Regions from separate parts of the Rossellomorea sp. NRS-1567 genome, predicted to be linked through region 4. Evidence: riboswitches for the same ligand, from Rfam matches in the RefSeq annotation. Region 4 holds a riboswitch; each other region holds the start of a gene.
What was found. A riboswitch is a leader RNA that binds a small molecule or an ion and turns the genes downstream of it on or off. The one in region 4 is predicted to bind cyclic di-GMP.

Region 1 (3,922 bases), on a different contig from region 4:
GCCATGCTTCTTGTAGGATGTAACGCAAATCAGGAGCCACCTCCGGAAGACGAGGCTCCAACAGAAGAAGAAGTGCCTGAAGATGATGGCATGAACGAAAATAACGGGGACATGGGTGAAGAAAATTACCCTGAATCAGAGGACAAAAACGAGCAAGGCGACAAAGATGCAGCGAAGGATAATAACACGCCTGAGGAAGATGCTGTAGAAGATGATAAGGATATGCAGGATCAGGATAAGAAGGACGAGTAATAGAGTTGAGCGCAGAGGCTAAAAGCTTCTGCGCTTTATTTTTTAGAGTTAAAACAGGAATTCTCTATTAAGAACGATAAAGTTAGGGATTTTAAGCAATTAAAAGATATTTCAAGGATAGTACTTATTTTCAGTGTGTTTTATGGAAAAATAAAGTTGAATTACCTATTAATTGGTATATAATTAATTTTGTTCACTATAATGAACAAAAAACTCAATAGGGGTGTTGTATGTATAAAAAAGTATGTAGTAGATGTACACGTTCCTCTTTTAGTAGCACTGAATTAGGCGATTGGATATGCCCCTCATGTGGAAATAATTTAACAAATTCACCTTTTTATGCATCTTCTCTAAGGCTTGGCAATATACTTCCATTAAGAAAAAAATTAGAGGCTTACAAAAAAGGGATGGGTCAAAAGTATTTTTGAAGTTTCGACGAATCATATTATAGAATAGCAAAAATCCTCTCTATATTTAAAAATTAACAGAGTATTTGTCGGAAAAAGTATGCTGTTGTAGGAAAAAAGTGTAAAAAAGATATCAGAAAAGACAAAAAATATTAACAAAAAGTGGTACTATTGGTATATCAAAGATAAAGACAGGATCAGAAAAAGGCAAACCCATTGAAAAGTGGGGACGCAAAGTCACAGGTCTACAGTATTAATAGTATATATCACTCGTCTGTAAGACTTACATAATTTTTTACACATACTTGGATTAAGTGATAGTTAGATGCTCCATATTAATACGACGGCGGCTGGATTGCCTGGAATACGTTTAGTGTATTTTAGGAGGGGAAACAAATTGGGGAACAAAGTATTGGATCAAGAATGGGTAGATTTGGTCAGACAAGCTTTAGAAGCAGGTATTTCTAAGGAACAGATTAGGGAGTATTTACAAAAGCGACCCCAGGACGTAAAAGCCGAGTACAAAGTGATTTAATATAAATAAAGTCTTGCGAATCCCTCGCAAGACTTTATTTATTGCCTAATTTCCACTTGTTAAATTCAATGAATTCCCTGAACTGCTCCTTGGTAATTCCAGAATCCATGGCTTCTTCTGCAATCTTAAGCCACTCATGATCGATATTTTGATCATCTGGTAGATCGTGTAAAAGAGCATCCATCGGAATCCCTAAAGCAGCTGAAACTTTCTCAAGGAATTGGATAGAAGGGTTTTGTTGAAGGTTACGCTCTATTGAACTCAAGTATGACTTTGCAACACCGGCTTTATCAGCAAGCTCTGTCATGGACATGCGTTTTTCTTGTCTGTATTTCTTTACTCTTTCTCCAATCACAGGGAACACCTACCTAAGAACTTCATATAAGAAGCCACAATATTAATACAATTATATCATAATCAAACAGATGAATATTACATAATTTTGTACAATTAAACGCTAGGTTTTGCCGTTGCCGGAATCCTTGGCTTCGATACCATTTTCTCACGGAACTCACGGATTAACTCTTCGCCCGAATATCCTTTTTGTACTAAGTCATCAAGGAGTAATTCTGCATATTCATTCCTCTGTTTTTTCAATTTCCCCTCAAACATAATACTGATATGCTCATCCATCTCTTTAATACAACGGATTGTAGTCATGAACGCAGCCGGGTCATTGGCCTTATTAGAAATCACGACCTGGATTTCCAAATCTTCCTTTCGTTGCTGAGCCTCTTGAAAGAACTCGATATATTTATTCGACAAGTACGTTTCGACAAGCCACGTACTTTGCCCATCCTCTTTATTAATAATCAGACCGTCCACTATCTCAAAGTCACGCAGTTCATCGTTCTCCACTACTTGCAGTGAAATAACTTTAAAGGTTTTCATGAACGAACATCTCCCATTTAAAGGTTTTATAAAATTATATCATAGTAGGAATTGTTTCCCTAACAAATTCCTCAATGAAAAAAAAGGACGAAAGATGCAATTTTGTGATTTTGGCCCCGTTTTTGAGTAAAAAACGTAAAATCTCCCTAGGGGAATTTCCGAAATTCAAGCCATTTTTGCCTCGAATTTCGGAAATTCACGATTTTACAAGATGAGACAGAAGATTGTAAGATGAAAGCAGCTTAAGAGAAAGGAGGAAAGAATACAATTGATCAACCAAGTGACCCTCGTTGGAAGGCTGACCAAAGATCCTGAAGCAAGAAAAACATTGGAAGGAAAATCGATACTTAACGCTACGATAGCTGTGAATCGTAACTACAAGAATCAAAAAGGCCAAATTGAGACAGACTTCGTGCTCTGCACCATATGGAACCGGGCAGCAGACAATACGGAGAAATACTGCCGGAAAGGATCTGTCGTTGGCGTGACCGGTCGAATCCAAACCCGTTATTTTGATAACGATCAAGGAAAACGAACGTATGTAACCGAAGTCGTGGCTGAAAATGTCCGCTTTATGGACAGCAGAAGGGAAACTGCAGAAGCACCAGAGCCAAGCAAGAAAGAGCCAATCGAATTACCGTTTTAATATTTATTTAAGGGAGATGGAGTTGTGGCCACACTGCAAGATCTTGAACAAAGAATTGACAGAATGGAAAAGTTAACAGAAGACCTCATCAAAAAAGTAGCAAGAGCAAACGTCGAAAATTTCTATTTATCTCAACGGGTGACAGCCCTTGAGCAAGGATACGAATACCCGAGTCCAGTTTTGAAAACCTCGTCATAAAAAAAACTCCACCCAGAATTCTTTCCATACGAACAATCCAACCAACCTAATAAGCAGCTGTCTCAAATTCCAATGGTCATCGCAACATGCCTCAAATATGCCTCATTAGAAATATACATGTGTAGCAGTGAGTAACGTAAGCAGTAATTCCCCTTATTGTCTTCATATTGAGTCGGTTTCCTTTTGGGGAGCCGGCGTTTTTTTGATTGGTAAGAGAGCGATGTTGCATTAGATCTTCTCCCGTGGTGAATGTTAATGATTCCGGTTGTTCACATTTTGGCACGAGTTTTGTGGGAATTGGCACAACAGACGCTAAAAGTGGCACAACAAAGTCCAGAAGTGGCACAAGTTTGCTCGGAAGTGGCGCAACAAAAGGTATCGGCAGATTAAACGTAATCATTTATATAATTATATTTGTAAAAAATGAATTCAAACCTAACCCTAATTTGTCAAAATCCTTTTAAATAACCCCAATAGCCACTAATTTCAGACCACACCTACAAAAAACCTCTTCCCCGCAAAAGGAAAGAGGTCACATACAACTACTCCAACACCAACAACGATTCCAAATCCTGATCCGACAATTCCGTAACCCATTGATCACTGCGGATGATTTCATCGTTCAATGCCTGCTTTTTCATCAGCATGGCATCGATTTTTTCCTCAAGGGTACCCGAAGAGACCAGCTTATGAACATGGACGAATCGCTGTTGTCCGATCCGATACGCACGGTCGGTTGCCTGGTTTTCTACCGCTGGGTTCCACCAGCGATCGTAGTGGACGACGTGGTTGGCGGCGGTCAGGTTCAATCCGGTTCCGCCGGCTTTCAGTGACAATAGGAAGACTGGAAACTCGCCATTTTGGAATTTCTCCACGAGTTCATCCCGTTTTCCTTTGGCCATGCTTCCGTTCAGGAATGGGACATCGACGTTGAATTCTTCTTTCATCACTTCCTGGATCATTTCCCCCATTGAAATATATTGGGTGAAGATC
Region 2 (3,922 bases), on a different contig from region 4:
TTGATACACGACAAAAAAAGGCGTGTATATCATAATCAGTGAGATGGCTATGACCATTGGTCTGAAGTCTTGGACGATATAATACGTGATTCCCCTCATATTGAAAATCGTTTCAATGATGAATAAGCTCGAAAGCATCCCCCATATGATCAGCTTTCCATGATAAAACAGACTGGGAGAAATATTTTTCAATATGTGGGCAAATAGGATTCTGCCTTTCGACATGCCTTTACTTTGGGCAAACTCAATATGCGGCTTAAGCATTTCTTCTTCCATAATAAAAAGAAGAATCCGAAAGAAAGAGATCATGGGAATAATGGATAGTGTGATGATGGGAGCAAGAAAGATCTTTTCATCTCCGAGCTCTGTAAAGCTCATTAATTCAAAGCCAAAATGTTTAAAGACATAGACAATCAAAAGCTGAAGCATAAACGCAAACATTAAGTCAGGCACCGTCTCAAAGAGGTTTAATACCTTCTTTAGAGAAGACGTAACCCATCGGGGCAAAAACACTGTGAAGATGGTAAGGACAAATGCTGTTCCCAGGCCTAAACCCAATGCTCCACCGATAATCTGTAAAGAATACAGATAAGGTCCCCAAAGCATGTCCAGAAAATCGACTGTTATCCCTTTATAAGAATAGCTCCAATTTTCACCGTCCATAAATACAAAAACAAACTTAAAAAACTCTTCCATGAATCCGACTAAATTGTATAAACCCTTCTCCTTAAATACTTCAGGAGCAATACTCACGGCTAGAATACCGATCAATCCGAGAATATAATAGAACATAAATTTCAGCGGAAATGTGAGAAGCCTCATACCCTGATCCCCTTTTTTTCTCTTTTTCCTCAGTTTAATGGAAATGTTAAATATTTTCAATTTTATTTTAATTCGGACAATCTCATAGTAGATGTCCACGAAAAAAGGTGACTCCTACATTTCAGAGTCACCCTTCCTGTTTAAGCTAATAATCGACTCGGCCTTCCCAGATAATAGCCTTGCCCGATTGTAATCCCAATATCCTTTGCCACTTGCATATCCTGTTTGGTTTCAATGCCTTCTAACACAATTAACGTATCCTTACCGTAGAATTGATTAAAAAAGGAAAGGAATCGTTGTTTCTTATCATCTTGAGCCAGATTCAAAGCAAAATAACGATCGAGTTTAATGATCTCCGGTTCATATTCAATGGATTTCTTGATGGAAGAGGTCCCTTGCCCGAAGTCATCAATCGCATACCAAACACCATATTGCTTAAGTTCTTTAAGAGACTCTTTTAATATTGGGTTCTGCCACAGCTCCTCCGCACTCGACTCATTAATCTCCAGCACGAGACGCCCCAATATGTCCGGATGTTTCTTCATCAGGTCATAAAAATAGGTATGAAAGCTTGGGTGAAGAATCGTTGTGATATAAATATTAAGAAATAACTTACAATCCTTCAGTCCCTTCTCTGTAAAGCTTTCAAGAGCTTTTGAAATGGATAAGGTATCAAGCTTATACAAGATGTTGGCTTTCATCGCAGACTGAAAAACATTTTCGGGATTTTCGTTATACTTGTTTCGTAACAGGCCCTCATATGCATAGAGGGATTGATGCTTGCCCATTTCATATAAGGGCTGAAAATCATGATAAATATAGTCGTTTTGAAAAATAGTAAAGATATTCATAGGACCCCTATACTCTCTATAGTTTATAAAAAAAACCACACAAAAACGTATTCCTACGTTCGTATGTGGCCGGTTGCGCTACTAGCTCCCCTAAATGTAAGCGCCCATCTATCATTTAGGTTCAAAGCTCCCATTCGAATTGTCAGTATATGATTTTATCTTATAAGAAAAATATACCACAAACATAGTACTTATGGGTTATTTTTTAATTGATTATTAGAAAATTCCCAAAAATGATTATCTTGATACATAAGGATTGCCCTTTACCCAGAACCTCCACGGATAATCCCTGGCTTCTCCCGAGTTATCGATTCCAATTCGTTTTCCTTCCACGATGTCTTCAGGCTGGTATCCCTTTGAAATGATGAGAGGGGGTTCCAAAAAGCTGCCCCCGTAATCCTCCATTGTAATGCCTAACGCTTTTGTCAGCTTTCCTGGACCACTTGTCCAATTTTTTCTCACATGACCCGGTCTTCTTCTTTCCATTAGCTCCAAGCCTTCAAGGGGTTCGACCGCTCTAATGAGAATCGCTTCGGGTTTCTCTTTTTCCCCGCTCACTACATTGACCAGGCAGTGAGTATGCATAACGTATGTATAGATCCTGCCGGCTTCCTGAAACATGACTTCCGTCCGCTTCGTCCGTCTATTCCCATAGCTGTGAGCCGCCCGATCCGCTGGCCCTAAGTACGCTTCCGTCTCCACAATATAACCTGAAGCTGTTCCCTCCTCCGTCTCTTTCAATAACACACATCCCAACAAAGACTTTGCAAGTTCCAAAGTGGGCTGTTGGAAAAACGAAAGAGGCATAGGGGTATCATTCATGACTGTCACTTCCTTCAACCAATAATTCGTACACATATGTATGGTATACCCCATTTATTTGTTGGTTAAATAAATTTTCATTAAAGAAAAAATCCTGAATAGGTAACACTGTTCTTATTTCACCAGTCCATAAAGTAAATCTAAAGGCACCGCTTCCACCTTCCGTCCATTCCTCCCCGTTGTGGTTTCCGCTTTACAGAGAGAGTTCCATATGGCTTCTTCTACACTATCCACTGCCATTTCAAATAGAGTAGAGATGATCGGTCCGTCTTCTTTAATGAAACCGTACGGAATCGTGTTATCACTGGAAGGCTGATGTGGAATGCGGTGTGCAGTAGAAAACGCAAGAACAACATCACCACTCCCATGAGCTGCATATGAACCCGTTCTTGAAAGGCCGAATGAAGCACGTTTCGCCAGTCGTTTAAGCTGCCTTTCGTTTAGAGGTGCATCCGTCGCAAGGATGATCATGATTGATCCATCCGGTGCATTTTGATCCTCCCCGTTGTTAAGAATGGGAACCCTTAGATCTTTCCTCTGACCGAAATTTGTTAACACGAGGGCACCCACCGTATACTTCTCACCTCCAAAAGTATACTCCCTGGAACTCGTCCCTATTCCACCTTTGTAACCGAAACAAAGCATTCCCGTCCCCGCTCCAACGCACCCTTCATCGACAGGTCCAGATTGTGCATGAACAATGGCTTCCCGGGCATCTTCAGGCTTTACATGAAGACCGCGGATATCATTCAAGAACCCATCATTGCATTCTCCCACAACGACATTTACTGTCCCCGTTGTGTCTCCGATTTCAGGTGTCTCGTCCAGCATATATTGAACCGTCCCTTTTAACACATCTCCAACTGAAAGAGTATTCGTCAAGAGAATCGGACTTTCAAGGACACCCAGCTCCTCCATTTGAATCGTCCCGACTGTTTTTCCAAAGCCATTGATCACATGGTAACCCGTGCATACCTTATCACGAAACAGATTGCCGGAATGAGGTAATACCGCCGTTACACCCGTTCGTACCACGGTACCCTCATTCTCATAGTGAAGGGTTTTATGTCCGACCTTCACTCCCTCAATATCGGTAATGCTGTTATATTTCCCACATGTATAGGAGCCGATACTTCCTCCCAATTCCCGTAATCTCTTTCGTTCCATGGATGAATTACCCCCTTTTTTTCTTATCAATACTATTCGTGCCTAAATCACAAAACCCTCTTTAAGAAAGAGGCAACCCTATTTTTAACAGGATAAAGAGCACGTAGAGAGTACATATTAAAGACTGTTAAATGCTTGTAAAAGGCAATTAAAAACATTGGAGGACCTGACATGAGAAAACGATTTTTTTCCATTACAGCCTGTGCTGTCATCCCGTTTATGCTGATGACTGCCTGTAACAATAACGATGCAAACGATAA
Region 3 (3,922 bases), on a different contig from region 4:
TAAAAAGCGGGGATCAGCCTGTCCTTTCCTTTGAAAAAGTGGAGGATCTGGTAAAGGATTTCACTTTATCTAACAGGATCAATGAGTCTACACTTGTTCATATGATCGAGGATGCACGTGAAGTAGCAGAGGACGAAAACACCAAAATTTCGTTGGAAGTCATTCAAGAGGAAATTCAAAAGGATGGAACCCGGCCGGTCGTCATCAAAGGAATGATTGTGAATCTTGAAGAGGACCTGTCACTGAAGCATCTCGTGAATGCCTTGAGACATTTTTATGCATTCTGACCGCGAAAGACCCGCTTAGTTCAAGTGCGGGTCTTTTGTTTTGCTGATGTTATTCTACAGCTGCTGAATTTGATCCGATTCATGGAAGGTTACTTTTTCACCGTCAGGGCAATTGGCGGCACGGTACATTCCATAAGCCACCTGACGTCCCGAAATGCTTCTGTATTTTTTCAGCCTGCCTACCATTACCGGGCGGATGGCTCTGGAGAAGAGTTCTCCCGCTTTTTCCCCAAGGCGGAATTCATCTCTTTCCCCTAAAAGAAGGGATGGCCTGAAAATGTGCAGGGCGGGATAATACAGGGCTATTAAGTCTTCCTCGAGCTCCCCTTTCACCTTACTATAAAAGAACGGTGAAGCGGAACTCGCCCCAATAGCTGATATGACCATATATTGTTTGGCTCCATGGTCTTTACCGAGCCTTCCTAGTTGAACGGGGTACTCGTAATCTACCTCTCTAAACGCTTCCTTCGTCTGCGCTTTCTTGATGGTCGTTCCAAGACAACAAAATACATCATCGATTTCCTCGTGTGGCAGGAGCTTCATCTGATCGAATGGGATGATTCGTTCATCCAACTTCTCATGCTTCACCCCGCTGCTTCTTCTCACGAACGAAATCACTTTTTTATACTCGGGACTCTTGATCAGTATTTCAATCAGGTGTGAACCAACCAAACCTGTGGATCCTGCAACTAGGGCAACCTTTGTCATCTGCATTCCCTCTCTCTTTTTAGTGACATGTTTATTTCAATAACCTATTCCAGCCTTTGTAGTGGTGAACAGAAATACCTGTCGGATGCGGCTGGCAGCTTGGCGACCATTCCAAAGAGTGGCAGGCCCATCACTTTGTTTCCTTGTCTTTCAACAAGTTTGCCTTTTTCAGTTTGTTTTATTCTTCCTTTTAAGTATAGAGTTTTTTCCTTTATTGAAAAGATGAAATTTCCGAAAAAGGATAACTTACCTTTATATGTGAAACCCTAACATAAATTGTCTATGCTCAATTTCATTCTTTTTCTTTACAACTCTTTTCTACCTGTGAGATAGTAGGAGCTTGTGTTTTTTCATAGGAAAAAAATAAAGGAGCATTTGTCTTATATGTCTACTAAAAATCATTACACATCCAAAATTGATTGGCCCGTATTTGCCATCAGTGGAGGATTATTAATCGCTTTCGTTATCGCAGCTTTTCTAAGTCTAGACAGCGTAACCGCATTTGTGAATGGAGGCTTCGCCTGGTCTTCGAAATACTTTGGTGCTTTCTGGCAGGTGTTAATGCTACTGCATTTTCTTGTGGCACTTTACATTGCATTCTCTAAATATGGGAATGTACGGTTAGGGTTTATGGAAAAACCGGAGATTGGAACGTATAAATGGTTATCGATCATAATGGCAACCTTACTTGCAGGGGGCGGCGTGTTCTGGGCAGCTGCTGAGCCAATGTATCACTTTATGACGGTTCCTCCAATGCATGAAGGAATCACTGCTAAAACCCAGGAAGCAATCATGCCTGCCTTGGCACAAAGTTATATGCACTGGGGCTTTCTCGCTTGGGCAATCTTAGGAACTTTGAGTGCCGTCGTTATGATGTACGGCCATTACCATAGAGGGATGCCACTGAAACCGCGAACTCTGCTATATCCCATATTCGGCGAAAAGCTTAAAACGAGCATCCTTGGAACGTTCATTGATGCATTTGCCATTATTGCTGTAGCGGCTGGTACAATCGGACCGATTGGATTCCTCGGTTTACAGGCTAGTTACGGTCTGTCTACTCTTTTCGGCATACTGACCAGTTCTCCACGCAGCTTGCCATCATTATCTGTTTAGTGATTGTCTCCACCGTGTCAGCTGCGACAGGAATTCATAAAGGTATACAAATCCTGAGTAATTTTAATGTACGCTTGGCCTTCGGATTGATTCTATTCGTCTTACTATTCGGTCCCGGAGGATTCATTATCGATTCCTTCGTCTCCTCATTCGGGTACTATGTGGATCACTTTATTCAGATCAGTACATTCCGGTCGGATACAAGTTGGTTGGGGAGCTGGACCGTGTTTTTCTGGGGATGGTTCATTGGGTATGGACCTATGATGGCTATTCTTGTAAGCCGTATTTCACGCGGCAGAACAATCCGTCAAATTATTCTGGCCATTGCGATCATCGCTCCCATTGTCACCACCTTCTGGTTTACCGTTGTAGGTGGCTCAGGTATATTCTATGAATTGCAAAATCCAGGGAGTGTCTCACAGGAATTAATGAGTGGAGGTATGCCTGCTGCAATGATCGCCATCACAAACCAACTGCCAGTCGCAGGGATTATTTCACCACTATTTCTATTGCTAACGATCATTTTTGTCATCACAACAGGAGATTCAATGTCCTATACAATTGCGATGGCCGTTTCCGGAGAAGGAGATCCCAAGGTTTCCTTACGTGTATTCTGGGCAATTTTGATGGGCTTCATCGCAGCAATCCTTCTTTATATAGGTGATGGGAGTGTTACAGCACTCCAGAACTTTATCGTAGTAACCGCTGTTCCCGTCTCACTTCTTTTATTACCAATGCTATGGCTCGCACCAAAAGTATCAAAAGAGTTGTTGATCGAACAGTCACGTCAAACAAAATAATATTAAAAGCGCCAATCCACTTTATGATTGGCGCTTCTTATTTTACTAACGATTCACACTTCAAACACGATGGATTACTTCCTACAACTCTTCATCCTCAAAAAATTGCTGTAATTTCTCATCTTGTTCAGGGTCTGCATTTTCAGACGCATATGGATTATCCTTGACTCCTGCCGTATCCATATTTGTTTTGATGGCGAGAAACGGTCCTTTCGGTTCCTCTGCTATGACTCGGTCGTTTAACTGTTTGAAATCCGGCAGGTCTTTATTCACTTTATCTTCTTCCTTCAATTGTTTCACCACCATTCTTATAAGCGATTAGAATAATATCCTCGTTCGTTTGCTGACGAAGTTCACTCTCCATATTCTGCACTTGATTCAACGTATCTTCTGATAGGTTGGCCACCTGAAACTCTTTATTCATCCTATTCTTCACCTCTTAACTATTTTCGTTTGCTTGTCCGATTTCTTTTTCGGCAATGAACCCGTTCCCTTCTTCTATTGCATGATGTTCCTCTACTGACTCTCCAGGAACATACACTTGACTGGGGTTGCGAACCTCATTGTTCAGTGTAAACTCAGGATTAAGCGGTGTATCCATACGTAGATCTTCAGGTTTCTTATGATCTCTCATTATTCCACCTCCAATATTTAGTATGGCTACTGATAAAAAAAATCATCCACATTTCATGTGGAACAAAAAAAAGCGTTAAGCAACTTATGCTGCTTAACGCCCCGATTCATCTTCAAACCCACGTATAATCCCTTCCCCAGCTATCCCGGGCAAGATCTTTGATTTCATCGACAATCTCATTTTCCACAGCAAAAGCATCCCCCTGTTCATAAGGGTTGTAGTGGAAAGCGTAAAGCCTGGAAACAAACTCGTGAAACGGAAGAGAGCATTCTCCTTCCAGTTCCCCATTTTCCATGACAGAAGGTTCGATACCCTGACCCCAGTTCTGGGAGCCGTCGTTATTCGGATTATAGAAATAGATCCGATATTCTCCCTTG
Region 4 (3,922 bases):
CTTTATCTATCAAGTAAACGGATTGATTCTATTAATGGGTTGCCTGATTGGGGCTTGGGGAAGCTTTATGTCTGTACGTAAATTCTTAAAAGTGTAAAATTTGATAGGTTGATAGAAGCTGAAAGGAGCATGCCGCTTGAACAAGAAGTATTTCATATCATTATCAATTGCAGCAGCATTAACAATCGGGAGTCTACCAACGTTAGGGACAACAGCTAACGCTCATTCCTCCGTGGAGGAATTACAGAAGCAACAAGAAGGCATTTCTTCTAAAAAAGAGGAAATCAATGGAAAAATTGATGAGAAAAAATCAGAGATTAACCAAAACATCAGTAAACAACAAGAAATCCAATCACAAATTGCAGAAATCAGTACAAAATTAAAAGATACTGAAACAAAGATTACCGAGAAAACAAAAGAGATTGACGAAACAACAGCAGAAATCAATAAACTTAAAGAAGAAATTGAAGTTCTAAAGAAAAAGATAGAAGAACGTAACGAACTATTAAAAGAACGTGCCCGTGCCATCCAGGAAAAAGGCGGCTCTGCAAACTATCTTGATGTACTACTTGGCGCGGACAGCTTCGGTGACTTCATCAACCGTGTAACAGCAGTCAATACAATCGTAAGTGCAGATAAGAAGATCATGGACGAACAAAAACGTGATCAGGCTGAATTAGAAAAGAAACAAGAAGAAGTAGAAGGCAAGCTTGCAGAATTAGAATCTACTAAAGCAAGTCTGGAGTCTTTGAAAAAAGATCTTGATAGTCAAAAAGCTAAAAAAGCGGATTTATTCAAGCAGCTAGAAGCGCAGCAGGCTTCTTTGGAAGTGGAGAAAAAAGATCTTCAAAAAGAATCTGATGAGCTTTCTAAAATGGAACACCAGCTTGAAGGTGAAATCCAGGCTGAACAAGCACGTCTAGCAGAACTTGCACGCCAGCGTGAAATCGAACGCAAGCGTCAAGCGGAAGCTGAAGCGGCAAAACGTGCAGCAGAACAACAACAAGCAACTGCGAGCAGCAATAGCGGTGGTGGTTCTTCTTCTGCAGCACCTGCCCCTGCCCCATCAGCTCCAAGTGCACCAGTAAGTGCCGGTGCCTGGACAGCTCCAGCTTATGGAACGATTACAACAAACTTTGGCTGGGACACATTGAACGGTAAGCAACGTTTCCATTATGGTACAGATATCGCGGCAAGAGGCAGTGTTCCAATCTCAGCAGCAGCTGATGGATATGTCATCAAGAGTCAGTACAGCTCAAGCTATGGAAATGTAGTTTACATCACTCACTCAATTAATGGTCAAACCTTCACAACGGTTTATGCCCACATGGCTTCTTCATCAGTAAGCTCTGGACAAGCAGTGAACAAAGGTGACAGAATTGGTTACATGGGTAACACAGGATACTCTTTCGGTCAGCATTTACACTTTGAACTTCACGCAGGTTCATGGAATGCATCGAAATCCAATGCTGTAAATCCACGTCAATATATTAACTTTTAATTAGAAAACCCCGCCATGAGCGGGGTTTCTTTTATGGATATAATTCATTTTTTTTGTATTACATAAAGATGTAAGGAAATGGAATGGAATATTATTCTCATGACTGTTTTCATATCCTTTTTCTTCTAGTATAATGACAACTATATTACCTTGATTTGTATAGTCCTTCGAAAAGGCAAACTAATTGAAAAATTAGGACGCAAAACCACGGGTCTTCCATTTTTTATCTTAAAATAATGATCGCCGGGTTACCGAAAACAATGGATTACAATGAATACTAATTAGGACGCTTTATTAGTATCATTTCGCCTGCCTTTTTGGTGGGATTTTTTTATCTATATGTCCAGTATAGTAGGATTTGAATCTGTAGTAAGGATGATGATGTTGGAATCGACTGAATTAAAAAGGCAATTAAGAAGTTTTTGTAGAAGGAACCGTACTGCATTAAAGTACACCTATGTTGGTGAATATTCAGCAGAAGAGATCACCGAGATGATTATTGAAAATCTCGGCTCAGAAGAGGTTAAGAGGATACTAAACGACATTGAAATCATCCATCGCCGTGGTGGAAATACAGTTACATACTTTATGCTTATTTTAGAAGGATTAAAAGCAGCATAAAAACCGAATGCGGATCCAATCCGGCATTCGGTTTTATTTATGTAACAGGCAGTAATTGCTCTTCAAGCCCTTGTTCCTAATATACAGTCATCTCATATGGGAGTAGTTCGTGCATATTTCAATGATTAGACACACACTCTTTCTGTAAATCTGTAATAATTCTCATATAGGATACACTATGAGTAAATAACTTGCTTGTATATGTAGAATTTAAGATACTAATACATAATAGGGTATATTTACCGAACGGAGGAATCTAAATGACAGGAGATTTATTCGAACATCATAAAGCTTCAAAGCTCCTCGATCCAAAACGTCAGGAGCTCGTACCAGTGGACCAAGCACTCGAACTTCTCAAACTCAATAAAGACGATATCGTAGCCGACTTAGGCTGTGGAAATGGCTATCTGACTCTCCCCATTGCCAAAACGGTTGAAACAAAGGTCCAGGCAGTAGATCTGCAGCAGGAGATGCTGGAATACCTGAAACACCGTGCAAACGAAGAAAATGTAGACAATATCGTGTATGTGAAATCATCCCTGGAATACCTCAGCTTCAACAAAGGTACCTTGGATAAAATCGTATCCGCCTTTGTCTTGCACGAAGTTCCCGACCTGATCAAAGTATTTCAGGATCTACACGATATGCTGAAGGAAGATGGAATTTGGCTGATCCTGGATTGGGAAAAGGTAGATTCAGAAATGGGACCACCTTTAGATCATCGGATTTCTTCCGGGGAACTCGATCGACAGCTCCAATCATCCGGGTTCCATACAATATTAGGTCACTTGCATCCATCGGTTTATTATATTGTCGTGAAAAAAGGGTAGGGAGCATCGATATACAGGAAATAAAGATAGCTATCTTAATCAAACATTAACATTTCCTGTTCATACTGTTCATGTAAAGGAGTGAACAGTATGACGGAAGTATCGATTTGGTTTGCATTAGCCGCCGGGGCACTATCCTTTTTTTCACCTTGTGTGTTTCCGCTTCTCCCGGCTTACGTAAGTCATTTAACAGGTGGACAGGCAAGAGAAGGACAAATGCAGGTGGAAAGATCGGTGGTCTTACTTAGGTCATTTGGTTTTATTGCAGGATTTTCCCTCATCTTCATTCTAATGGGGGCCTCTGCCAGCTTCCTTGGAGAGATTTTCTCAGAATATCGGATTTATATTGAACAGATTGCAGGGATTCTGATTATTGTATTTGGTTTACAGATGATGGGCTGGCTTAGCTTTTCTTTCTTAATGAAAGATACGAGAAAGCTTGAAACAAGGAAAAAAGGGACAGCTGTGGGTTCTATCCTGCTGGGCATGGCCTTTGCCAGCGGATGGTCACCATGTGTGGGATTAACCCTTTCTTCCATTCTTTTACTAGCAAGTGCCAGCAGTACATTGACTCAGGGAGTCGTGCTGCTCATTGTGTATTCGCTTGGTTTGGCGGTACCGTTCCTGCTGATCTCACTGCTGATCACGAAGACATTTACCGTAATGAAAGTGGTCAATAAAATCTTACCAAAGCTTTCTAAAATCAATGGAGCATTGATGATTGCATTGGGATTTCTGGTGTTCAGTGGGAAGATGCAGCAAATCAGCTCGTATCTATCCGTATTTAGTCTCTTCTCAACATAGGGGGATAGTATGAAGGTTCAAAATAAGACGATTATGATTGTTGAAGACGATATGAAGATCCGTAAGCTAATCAAGCTCTTCCTCGAAAAAGAAGGATACGAGGTATTTGAAGCAAGTGATGGTGAAGAAGGGAAACAACTGTTCAAAGAACATGACCCATGCTTTG

Region 1: linked by a shared signal. The riboswitch ahead of ACIFOD_RS12205 (anti-repressor SinI family protein) and the one ahead of ACIFOD_RS08480 (hypothetical protein) in region 4 are both predicted to bind cyclic di-GMP.
Region 2: linked by a shared signal. The riboswitch ahead of ACIFOD_RS04240 (EAL domain-containing protein) and the one ahead of ACIFOD_RS08480 (hypothetical protein) in region 4 are both predicted to bind cyclic di-GMP.
Region 3: linked by a shared signal. The riboswitch ahead of ACIFOD_RS17220 (NAD-dependent epimerase/dehydratase family protein) and the one ahead of ACIFOD_RS08480 (hypothetical protein) in region 4 are both predicted to bind cyclic di-GMP.

The regions. Positions count from the first base shown of each region.
Region 1 is NZ_JBITPL010000016.1:154,016-157,937, reverse strand. Features, by position in the region: gene ACIFOD_RS12210 (hypothetical protein) at 1-252, shown strand, start outside; cyclic di-GMP riboswitch class I at 856-949, shown strand; gene ACIFOD_RS12205 (anti-repressor SinI family protein) at 1,057-1,194, shown strand; gene ACIFOD_RS12200 (helix-turn-helix domain-containing protein) at 1,229-1,549, opposite strand; gene ACIFOD_RS12195 (YwpF-like family protein) at 1,645-2,085, opposite strand; gene ACIFOD_RS12190 (single-stranded DNA-binding protein) at 2,354-2,731, shown strand; gene ACIFOD_RS12185 (hypothetical protein) at 2,756-2,929, shown strand; gene ACIFOD_RS12180 (DEAD/DEAH box helicase) at 3,472-3,922, opposite strand, start outside.
Region 2 is NZ_JBITPL010000006.1:56,548-60,469, forward strand. Features, by position in the region: gene ACIFOD_RS04235 (ABC transporter permease subunit) at 1-822, opposite strand, end outside; gene ACIFOD_RS04240 (EAL domain-containing protein) at 963-1,673, opposite strand; cyclic di-GMP riboswitch class II at 1,732-1,812, opposite strand; gene ACIFOD_RS04245 (DNA-3-methyladenine glycosylase) at 1,911-2,495, opposite strand; gene ACIFOD_RS04250 (P1 family peptidase) at 2,610-3,662, opposite strand; gene ACIFOD_RS04255 (CAP domain-containing protein) at 3,834-3,922, shown strand, end outside.
Region 3 is NZ_JBITPL010000024.1:162,469-166,390, forward strand. Features, by position in the region: gene ACIFOD_RS17215 (TetR/AcrR family transcriptional regulator) at 1-287, shown strand, start outside; gene ACIFOD_RS17220 (NAD-dependent epimerase/dehydratase family protein) at 342-995, opposite strand; cyclic di-GMP riboswitch class I at 1,086-1,169, opposite strand; partial or broken gene ACIFOD_RS17225 (BCCT family transporter) at 1,380-2,911, shown strand; gene ACIFOD_RS17230 (hypothetical protein) at 2,993-3,217, opposite strand; gene ACIFOD_RS17235 (hypothetical protein) at 3,186-3,335, opposite strand; gene ACIFOD_RS17240 (hypothetical protein) at 3,351-3,545, opposite strand; gene ACIFOD_RS17245 (hypothetical protein) at 3,658-3,922, opposite strand, start outside.
Region 4 is NZ_JBITPL010000014.1:112,358-116,279, forward strand. Features, by position in the region: gene ftsX (permease-like cell division protein FtsX) at 1-97, shown strand, start outside; gene ACIFOD_RS08475 (murein hydrolase activator EnvC family protein) at 137-1,501, shown strand; cyclic di-GMP riboswitch class I at 1,666-1,757, shown strand; gene ACIFOD_RS08480 (hypothetical protein) at 1,841-2,122, shown strand; gene ACIFOD_RS08485 (class I SAM-dependent methyltransferase) at 2,383-2,952, shown strand; gene ACIFOD_RS08490 (cytochrome c biogenesis CcdA family protein) at 3,043-3,756, shown strand; gene ACIFOD_RS08495 (response regulator transcription factor) at 3,766-3,922, shown strand, end outside.